One region of the Arthrobacter sp. 01N444 genome, then DNA from elsewhere that is predicted to be linked to it. Evidence: riboswitches for the same ligand, from Rfam matches in the RefSeq annotation. Region 1 holds a riboswitch; the other holds the start of a gene.

Evidence for each region. Region 1 has a riboswitch for glycine ahead of gcvP (aminomethyl-transferring glycine dehydrogenase). Riboswitches for the same ligand answer to the same signal wherever they lie in the genome.
Region 2: another riboswitch for glycine. It lies ahead of gcvP (aminomethyl-transferring glycine dehydrogenase); the one in region 1 lies ahead of gcvP (aminomethyl-transferring glycine dehydrogenase).

The regions. Positions count from the first base shown of each region.
Region 1 is NZ_JBFTRB010000022.1:71,692-76,848, forward strand. It holds gene AC1DKN_RS19365 (Dps family protein) at 1-227, shown strand, start outside; gene AC1DKN_RS19370 (MFS transporter) at 364-1,950, opposite strand; gene AC1DKN_RS19375 (TetR/AcrR family transcriptional regulator) at 2,018-2,557, shown strand; glycine riboswitch at 2,808-2,906, shown strand; glycine riboswitch at 2,908-3,022, shown strand; gene gcvP (aminomethyl-transferring glycine dehydrogenase) at 3,062-5,157, shown strand, end outside.
Region 2 is NZ_JBFTRB010000026.1:34,032-39,188, reverse strand. It holds gene gcvT (glycine cleavage system aminomethyltransferase GcvT) at 1-584, opposite strand, end outside; gene gcvP (aminomethyl-transferring glycine dehydrogenase) at 595-3,441, opposite strand; glycine riboswitch at 3,494-3,601, opposite strand; glycine riboswitch at 3,603-3,700, opposite strand; gene AC1DKN_RS20505 (hypothetical protein) at 4,137-4,964, shown strand; partial or broken gene AC1DKN_RS20500 (SDR family oxidoreductase) at 5,099-5,157, opposite strand, start outside.

The sequences.
Region 1 (5,157 bases):
TCCCGAAGGGCCTGATCAACACGAAGGACGCCATCGAGCGGATTGTCGCCGCGCTTGAGGCGGCCGTCGGCACCATGCGCAAGGTCCATGACGAAGTGGACGAGGAAGATCCCACCACCGCGGATCTGCTGCACGAGTTCATCGCCAAGTTTGAGCAGTACGCCTGGATGGTGAATGCCGAGACCATGCGGGCCACCGCCAGCGTGACCACCCCGGACAGTAAGTAGGGACCGGCTCCCACCAGCCCCCCAAGAAACAGCAGCGTCCGGCGCCGGGAGGATACCCGGCGCCGGACGCTGCTGTTTATGGGCTGGAACCCCTTCGTGCTGACGACGGCGTGACGCTGACGGCGGCCGCTGAGCCCTATTGGGCCTTCGGCACCGACCGCAGGACGACGGCGGCCAGGACGCAGGCCCCGGACATCAGGACCAGTGCAATGGACGCAGTGACGTGCACGCCCGAGTCGAAGGCGGTGCGCGCGGCCGCCGTCACCGCCTCGGCCAGGGGCGCCGGAAGCATCCGGGCCAGATCCACAGCGCCGGCCAGGGTTTCACCGGCCTGGCTGGTGGCCGCCGCCGGGGCGAGTTCGGACACGCCCGCGGGAAGCCGGAGGTTGCCCTGGTAGGAGGCCGTCAGGATTGAGCCGAGAATCGCCGTACCCAGCAGGGACCCCACTTCGTAGCCCGTCTCGGAGATAGCGGCGGCTGCCCCTGCCTTGTCGGCGGGCGCCGCACCCAGGATCAGGTCATTGGAGATCGTCTCCGCGGCCCCCACCCCCAGGCAGAGCACCAGCAGGGCGGCAAGGAGCAGCGACGGGCCCTGGCTGTGGTCGCCGAATGCCACCACGAAATAGCCCGCCGCGCTCAGCAGCAGGCCGCCGGCCACCACAAAGCCGGGCCGCACCTTGCGCACCAGCGGGACCACGAGCAGCCCCGCTACAACCGTGGCGATGAGGGCCGGGACCATGGCGACGCCGGAGGCCGAGGGGGACTGGCCCTCCAGCAGCTGCAGGTGCTGGGCCAGGAAGAGAATGAAGCCGTTGAAGGAGAACAGTGCCAGGACGTTGGCCACAATGGCCGTACTGAAGATCCGGTTGCCAAACAGGCTGACGTCGAGCATCGGCGCGGTGCTGTGGTCTGTCCTGTGGATACGGGCAAGCGCGCGTTGCCGCCGGATGAACACATAGCCCATGAGCAGGCCGGTTCCGATACTCGCGAAGGCCTCGGGAGCCGGCCCGTGGGTGGCAAGGGCTTTGATCCCGTAGACCACCGGCACCATGACCAGCAGGGACAGGGCAATGCTGGGCACGTCCACCCGGCCCGGCTTCGGATCGCGGGATTCCGGGATCAGCGCCGGCCCGAGCAGCAGCAGCGGCAGGATGATCGGCACCGCGACCAGCAGGACGGCGCCCCACCAGAAGTTTTCCACCAGCCAGCCGCCGACAATCGGGCCGAGGGCGGCGCCGCCGGAGAAGCCGGCGGCCCAGATCGCCACCGCCAGCCTGCGCCGGTTGGGCTGCGGAAAGATGTTCCGGATCAGCGACAGCGTGGATGGCATCAGCATGGCGCCGAACAGGCCAAGCCCGGCGCGGCCGGCGATCAGCCATTCCGCACTCGGCGCGAACGCCGTCACGGCGGACACCGCGGCAAAGCCTGCGCTGCCCACGAACAGCAGCCGGCGCCGGCCGATCCTGTCGCCCAGGGAACCCATCGCGACCAGGAGTCCGGCCAAGACCAGGGGATAGGCATCGACGATCCAGAGCAGTTCGACGCCGGAGGCGGTCAGGCTGCTGGCGATGGCCGGCAGGGCGAACGTGAGCGCGGTGTTGTCCACGGCCACGAGCAGGACGGGGAACATCAGCAGGGCCAGCGCCACCCAGTCACGCCACGGTGCCCGGGGCCCGGTGGCCGCAGGAGTGCTGGTGGCTACGGTGATCGATGAAATGCTCATAAGGATAACTGTACCGTCTGGACGGTACAGTTAAGAAATGCGCTCGCGGACAGGCATGATGGGAGGCATGCCCAGGAAACCCGTCGCCCGCGAGGCCGTCCTCGATGCCTTCGAATCCCTGCTCATCGAAGTCGGTGAACGCGCCGCGACGCTGGACGCCGTCGCGCGCCGGGCCGGCGTCTCCAAGGGCGGCCTGCTCTACCATTTTCCGACGAAAGAGGCCATGATCGCGGTCCTGCTGGAACGGCTGGACCGGCTCCTGGCTGCCGATGTTGCGGCCATGGCGGCAGCCCCGGAAGGGGCGGCGGCGTACTTCATCAAGTCCTCGGTGTGGGCGGACACGCCCATGGACCGGGTCTTCGTGGCGGCCACGCGGCTCGCCGAGGTGGCACACGGGGAAACGCTCCGCCGCTTCGCCGCCGGCCAGGCGAGCTGGCTGGAACTGCTGGCGGCCGACGTCGGGCCCGCCATGGCGAAGGCCGTCCTGTGCATGGGGGACGGGCTGTACTTCAACGCCATGCTGGCGCGGGGTCCCGGCGGGCCGCCGCCGGAAGTCGAGGCGGACGTCCAGAGCCTCCTGGCCGCCGTCGAGCGCCTGCGCGGCTGAAGCCCACACCCACCCCCTCCGACCCTCTACTCCCCGCCGAATTCGCCGGAAGCGTTCGAGTACGCCGGAAAGTTGCGGCGACTCCGGGGCTTTCCGGCGAATTCGCGCCGCCGGATTCGCCGCCGGGTGGCTCGTGGCCCGTAACCTGGGTCCGCCGCCGGGAGGGAGTTTGCGGACGCGCGCCCGGCATAGGACAATGAGAGCTGTGACTGTAGTCACCCCCGATTGAACACCTAATTAAATACGCCTTTGATCTGCGGCGGGAGAGTCCTGCAAGTAGGTACAAGCAGGCGCCGTAGGAGCAAACCCTCCCCAGGAATCTCTCAGGCCCATGTACCGCCGCGGCAAGGCATCTCTGGAAAGTAGCAGGCGTGTCCCGGACATGCTGTGCTCACCGACGGTGCAAGCGGAGCCCTGAAACGCGGGCTGCGCGGAAACTCTCAGGTCCAATACAGAGCGGGGAGGAACCCGAATCAATGTGGCGTACCCTGCGCCGCCTGAGTTATGGAGTTCCTTGTGACTGTTACCCCAGCCTCCACGTCCTTCGTTGACCGGCATATCGGCGCGCGCCGCCAGGCCGACGTCGACGCCATGCTGAAGGCTGTCGGCTACGACACCGTCGACGCCCTGGTGGACACCGCCGTTCCGAAGGACATCCGCCAGGACGCCGACCTCGCGCTCGCCGCGGCCCTGAGCGAGGTCGAAGTCCTCGCCGAGCTGCGCAAGCTGGCGTCGAAGAACAAGACTGCCGTGCAGATGATCGGGCAGGGCTACTACGACACGCTCACCCCGCCGGTGATCCGCCGCAACATCCTCGAAGCCCCGGCCTGGTACACCGCGTACACGCCCTACCAGCCGGAGATCTCCCAGGGCCGGCTGGAGGCGCTGCTGAACTTCCAGACCATGGTCCAGGACCTGGTCGGCCTGCCGATCGCCAACGCCTCCCTGCTGGATGAAGCCACCGCCGTGGCCGAGGCCGTGCTGATGATGCGCCGCGCGAATAAGAACAAGACGGCGCACGACGGCAAGACCGTCCTCGACGCCGACTGCCTGCCCCAGACCATCGCGATCGTCAAGGGCCGCGCCGAGGCCCTCGGCTTCGAGGTCGAGGTCGCCGACCTCTCCAAGGGCCTGCCCGACGGCGTCATCAACGGCGTCGTCCTGCAGCAGCCGGGCGTCTCCGGCCGCGTGTTCGACCACACCGCCGTGATCGCCGACGCCAAGGAACGCGGCGCCCTCGTCACCGTCGCGGCAGATCTCCTCTCCCTGACCCTGATCACGTCCCCGGGCGAGCAGGGCGCTGACATCGCCGTCGGATCCGCCCAGCGCTTCGGCGTGCCGCTGTTCTTCGGCGGACCGCACGCTGCCTACATGGCCGTCCAGAAGGGGCTCGAGCGCTCCATGCCCGGCCGCCTCGTGGGTGTCTCCAAGGACAACGCCGGCGTTCCCGCCTACCGCCTGGCCCTGCAGACCCGCGAGCAGCATATCCGCCGCGAGAAAGCCACCTCCAACATCTGCACCGCCCAGGCCCTGCTGGCCATCGTGGCTTCCTTCTACGCCGTCTACCACGGCCCGGACGGGCTGAAGGCAATCGCCCAGTCGGTCCACGTCCACGCGAAGACCATCGCCGCCTCCCTGAAGGCCGCCGGCCTGGATGTGCTGCACACCTCCTTCTTCGACACCATCACCGTCTCCGTGCCGGGCCGGGCAGCTGAGATCATCGCGGCAGCCGACGCCAAGGGCGTCAACCTGCGCGCCATCGACGCCGACACCGTCGGCATCTCCGCCGACGAGGCCACGACGGTTGCCGTCGTCGCCGACGTCATAGCCGCGTTCGGCGCGTCCGTGACTGCCGCGGCTGCAGGCACGGACACTGCGTTCGGCCTGGACCCCGCCGTCGAGCGCACCTCCGACTACCTGCAGCACCCGGTGTTCAACACGCACCGTTCCGAGACCCAGTTGCTGCGCTACATCCGTCGCCTCTCGGACCGCGACCTTGCCCTGGACCGGACCATGATCCCGCTGGGGTCGTGCACCATGAAGCTGAACGCCACCGCCGAGATGGAAGCCATCTCCTGGCCGGAGTTCGCCTCCATCCACCCGTTCGCCCCGGAATCCCAGACCGCCGGCTGGCGTGAACTGATCGAGGACCTCGAAGGCCAGCTGACCGAGATCACCGGCTACGACCAGGTCTCCATCCAGCCCAACGCCGGTTCCCAGGGCGAGCTCGCCGGGCTGCTGGCGATCCGCGGCTACCACCTCTCCCGCGGCGATGCCCAGCGCAACGTCTGCCTGATCCCGGCCTCCGCGCACGGCACCAACGCCGCCTCCGCCGTGCTGGCCGGCATGAAGGTCGTGGTCGTGGCCACGGCTTCGGACGGCACGATCGACCACGCGGACCTGACCGCCAAGATCGAGCTGCACAAGGATGCGCTGTCCTGCATCATGATCACCTACCCGTCCACGCACGGGGTGTACGACGCCGATGTCCGCGAGGTATGCGACGCGGTCCACGCCGCCGGCGGCCAGGTCTACATCGACGGCGCCAACCTCAACGCCCTGGTCGGGCTGGCCCAGCCCGGCATGTTCGGCGGCGACGT
Region 2 (5,157 bases), on a different contig from region 1:
GCGAGGAGCAGATCTTGTCCGTTGATCTGAACCTCAACCGCAGCGTAGTACTTCAGCTCGGTGACCAGGACATGCTGCTCGGCCGGGACCAGCGTCAGCAGGATGGCTTCGGCGTTCGGGCCCTGGACGGCGATCAGCGAGAGCTCGGCGGAAACGTCTTCCACCGTCACGTCGAACCCGCCTTCTTGGGCAGAACCGGCCCTTTCGGCCAGTGCCGCGGCCACGACCTTGGCGTTGCCTGCGTTGGGGACCACCAGGTACTTGTCCTCACCGCGGCGGTAGGAGATGAGGTCATCGATGATGCCGCCGTCTTCCTGGCAGATCAGCGAGTACTTCGCCTTGCCGACGGCCACGGCCGACAGCTTCCCGGCCAGGGCGTAGTCGAGGAACGCCGCGGCGTCCGGGCCGGTGACCCAGACTTCGCCCATGTGGGAGAGGTCGAACAGGCCCGCGGCGTTGCGGACGGCGTGGTGCTCGGCGAGTTCGGAGCTGTACTTCAGCGGCATCTGCCAGCCGCCGAAGTCCGTGAAGGAGGCGCCGGCCTTTTTGTGCTGCTCGTAGAGAGCGGTGTAGTTCTCACTCATCAGAAAATCCTTAGTTTTCGAATTCGGAAAGCGGCGGGCAGGAGCAGACCAGGTTGCGGTCTCCGGCGGCGCCGTCGATGCGTCCGACCGGCGGGAAGTACTTGTCCTGCCTGAGTGTGTGGACGGGGAATGCGGCCTGCTCACGCGGGTACTCGCGGGTCCAGTCGGTGCTGACGACGGCGGCTGCCGTGTGGGGTGCGTTGCGCAGCGGGGAGTTCTCCACCGTGAAATCGCCGTTGGAGACCTGGTCGATCTCCTGGCGGATGGTGATCATCGCCTCGATGAAGCGATCGATCTCCGCAAGGTCCTCGGACTCGGTGGGCTCCACCATGAGGGTGCCCGCCACGGGGAAGGACAGTGTGGGGGCGTGGAAGCCGAAGTCGATGAGGCGCTTGGCCACGTCCTCGGCGGTGACGCCGGTCCTGGCGGTCAGTTCACGCAGGTCCAGGATGCACTCGTGGGCCACCAGGCCGCTCTCCCCCGTGTAGAGCACCGGGAAGTGCTCATCCAGCCGGGATGCGATGTAGTTCGCCGCGAGCAGCGCGGACTTGGTCGCCTCGGTGAGGCCCTGGCCGCCCATCAACTTCACGTACGTCCAGGAGATCGGCAGCACACCTGCAGATCCGTACCGCGAAGCGGAGATGGCAACTCCCTTTCCCGGTTCGACCTTGTTCGCGTCCCCTGGCATGAACGGCGCCAGGTGCGCTTTGGCGGCCACGGGGCCAACGCCCGGTCCGCCGCCGCCGTGCGGGATGCAGAAGGTCTTGTGCAGGTTCAGGTGAGAGACGTCGCCGCCAAACTTGCCCGGCTGGGCCAGCCCGACGAGGGCGTTGAGGTTGGCGCCGTCGACGTAGACCTGGCCGCCGGCGGCGTGGATCGCGTCGCAGACCTCGCGGACGTCGGCGTCGTACACCCCGTGGGTGGACGGGTAGGTGATCATGATGCAGGACAGCGCGTCCTTGTTCGCCTCGATCTTCGCGGTCAGGTCCGCGTGGTCGATCGTGCCGTCCGAAGCCGTGGCCACCACCACGACTTTCATGCCGGCCAGCACCGCGGAGGCCGCGTTCGTGCCGTGCGCGGAGGCCGGGATGAGGCAGATGTTGCGCTGGGCCTCCCCGCGGGAGTGGTGGTAGCCGCGGATGGCCAGCAGGCCGGCGAGCTCGCCCTGGGATCCGGCGTTGGGCTGGATGGAGACCTGGTCGTAGCCTGTGATTTCGGCGAGGTCAGCTTCGAGGCCGCTGACGAGTTCCCGCCAGCCCTCGGTCTGGGAGTCCGGCGCGAAAGGGTGGATGGAGGCGAACTCCGGCCAGGAGATCGCTTCCATCTCGGCCGTGGCGTTCAGCTTCATGGTGCAGGAGCCCAGCGGGATCATGGTGCGGTCCAGGGCGAGGTCGCGGTCCGAGAGCTTGCGGATGTAGCGCAGCAGCTGGGTTTCGGAGCGGTGCGTGTTGAAGACCGGATGCTGCAGGAAGTCGGAGGTGCGCAGCACCCTCCCGGGCAGCTCGAAGCCCTTGGCCTCCACCACCGGACCGGCGCCAAAGGCGACGACGACCGCGGAGAGGACCTCCGGCGTCGTGGTTTCATCGACGGACACGCCAACTGTGTCCGCGTCGATGAGCCGCAGGTTGATGCCACGGGCCTCGGCGGCGGCGATGACCTTGGCGGCCTTGCCGGGGACGCGGACCGTGAGGGTGTCGAAGAAGGACTCACTCGCCAGTTCCCGGCCGGCGATCTTCAGCGTGGCGGCGAGGGCGCGGGTGTTGTTGTGGACGGTCTCGGCGATCGCCTTCAGTCCGTCCGGGCCGTGGTAGACGGCGTAGAACGAGGACACGATGGCCAGCAGTGCCTGCGCGGTGCAGATGTTGGACGTGGCCTTCTCGCGGCGGATGTGCTGCTCGCGGGTCTGCAGGGCCAGGCGGTACGCCGGGACGCCGGCGTTGTCTTTGGAGACGCCGACGATGCGGCCGGGGAGCGTGCGTTCCATGCCCTCGCGCACCGCCATGTACGCGGCGTGCGGGCCGCCGAAGAACAGCGGCACGCCCAGGCGCTGGGTGGAGCCGACGGCGATGTCCGCCCCCTGCTCGCCCGGAGGGGTGATCAGGGTCAGGGCAAGCAGATCCGCCGCCACGGTGACCAGTGCGCCGCGTTCTTTGGCCTCCGCGATCACGCCGGACTGGTCCCACACCCGGCCGGAAACGCCCGGCTGCTGGAGGACGAGACCGTTGATGTCGCCGTCGGGCAGACCGGCGGAGAGGTCAGCGACCTGCACCTCGAAGCCCAGCGCCTCCGCTCGGCCCCTGACGATGGCAATGGTCTGCGGGAGGCAGTCGGCGTCGAGGACGGTCTTGGCCCCGGCAGCGGACTTGTTTTTGTTGGCGCGGCGCATGAGAAGCACGGCCTCGGCAACCGCGGTGGCCTCGTCCAGGAGGGACGCATTGGCGACGGGGAGCGCGGTGAGGTCCTGGACCATGGTCTGGAAGTTCAGCAGCGCCTCGAGGCGTCCCTGGGAGATTTCCGGCTGGTACGGGGTGTAGGCGGTGTACCAGGCCGGGGCTTCGAGGATGTTGCGGCGGATCACCGGCGGGGTGACGGTGTCGTAGTAGCCCTGGCCGATCATCTGCACGGCCGTCTTGTTCTTGGAGGCGAGCTTGCGCAGTTCGGCCAGCACCTGGACTTCGCTGAGGGCGCTGTCCAGGGTGAGGGGCTTTTCCTGGCGAATGGAATCGGGGACCGCGTTGTCAACGAGGCCATCAACGCTGTCGTAGCCGACGGCCTTGAGCATGGTGTCGATGTCGGCCTGGCGGCGGGCGCCGATGTGGCGGTCTGCGAAGGTGGACGGGGACGATTGAACCGTCATGAGAGGAACTCCATAATTCAGGTGGCATCAAGACGCCACGATGATTCGGGTTCCTCCCCGCTCTGTATTGGACCTGAGAGTTTCCGTTTTGCCCTGCTGATAGCAGCGCGCCACTTGCACCGTCGGTGAGCCCGGTTGCCCGGACTGCTTTCCAGAGTTGCCTTGCCGCGGCGGTACGTGGGCCTGAGAGATTCCTGGGGAGGATTTGCTCCTACGGCGCCTGCTGAACGTACCGGCAGGACTCTCCCGCCGCAGATCATAAGCTGTGCCATTGGTCGGTGACACAGCTCACAATTTATCCGGTTCCCGGGCAGGATGCAAAATTTATTTCAATTGAGTCGCCGTTCCCGCGGACGACGGCGGGAGCTCTTCGCCGTCGTCCGCTTGCGTGGGTGAGGCGCATGAGGGCCGTGACGTTGATCCGGAACACGCGGTCCCAGAGGTCGTCGTCCACCTCGTGGATCGGACCCAGGGGGTTAGTCCATTCGGTGCATTATTCTGGACGGGATAACTTACTTTCTCGTGCGCGTCCCTCCCAGAGCGCTCATACGCTAGGAGCCTCCGTGAGCCTTCCGGATCAAGCGATGGAACAGACAGCTCCCAGCAGACCACGAAGCCTAACTCCCGCCGGGGACACGGCTTGGGGGTGGCTGATCGGGATCCTCGCAGGATTGCTCGGCTTGGGCCCTTGGCTGGTGACCGGCGCACAGCTCCCGTTGCAGAATTTGTGGGGCGCAGAGGTCGCTCCGGACCAGATGCCCGTGTCGTTACTGCCGCTGAGCCAATACGAACTCACCACGATCGTGGCCCTCCTTACCGTGGGAGGTGCGGCGGCCGGACTCGCGGTGCGCATCTGGTCTCCCGCCCGACGGCGACTGGTGACGTGGTGCGCGGCAGCCGGCGTTCTTGTGGTTCAGTGCACGGCGGCCGTCCAGTCCTTCACAGTGCTTGACGGCGGCTTGACGGGCGGAACAACGGCGAGCCTGTACTTCGCCGGGTTACTCGCGGGCGTGACCGCCTCCCTCGCTGCGGCCCTCGTGGCGCACCTGCTGCTCTGTTCGAGGTCACGGAGCCTGGCGGCATTGGCCGCCGGACTCGTGGCGGTGCCGCTCGCTTCGTGGACGGTGGAGTGGGTTGTCGGCTTCGTTGGGCACATCAACGTCCCCGTCACAGTGCCGTCAATCGCTCACTGGATTCCGGCCATCCTCGTTGGTTGCGCCCTGGCATGGTGCGGCCTGCGTCCTGCGCGGCGGACCGCGGTGTGGGCCGTGAACCTTGCGCTGTTGTGGTTGGTTCCCGCCCTGTTCATCTCGGTCAACTACGTCCTGGGGACCCGTATCCTGGCTGGCGACCTGCAGGAGATGCTGTTAATGAGTCGGCAAATCTTGGCGGTAACACTTGGACCCGAGGGCGGAGCAGCTCCCAAAATCTTGCTGGCCCTAGTCATCGCATCGGCGGGGCTGGGTGCCAAATCCATTGCCGCTCGCCGGCGACCGGACGCGCCCACCTTCCCGTCTTCGTAAAATCCGGACTCACCCGCGACGTGTGGACGTGATTGCACCAGCGGATCCGATGGTGCAATCACGGATTTGATCCCAATCCAGCGGGCGACGGCGGGACCTCCCGCCGTCGCCCGCCTGCCGTTTGGTGAGGTGCTTTACAGCGCGGACCAGCCGCCGTCGGAGGCGAGGATGGCGCCGTTGATGTTGGTGCCGT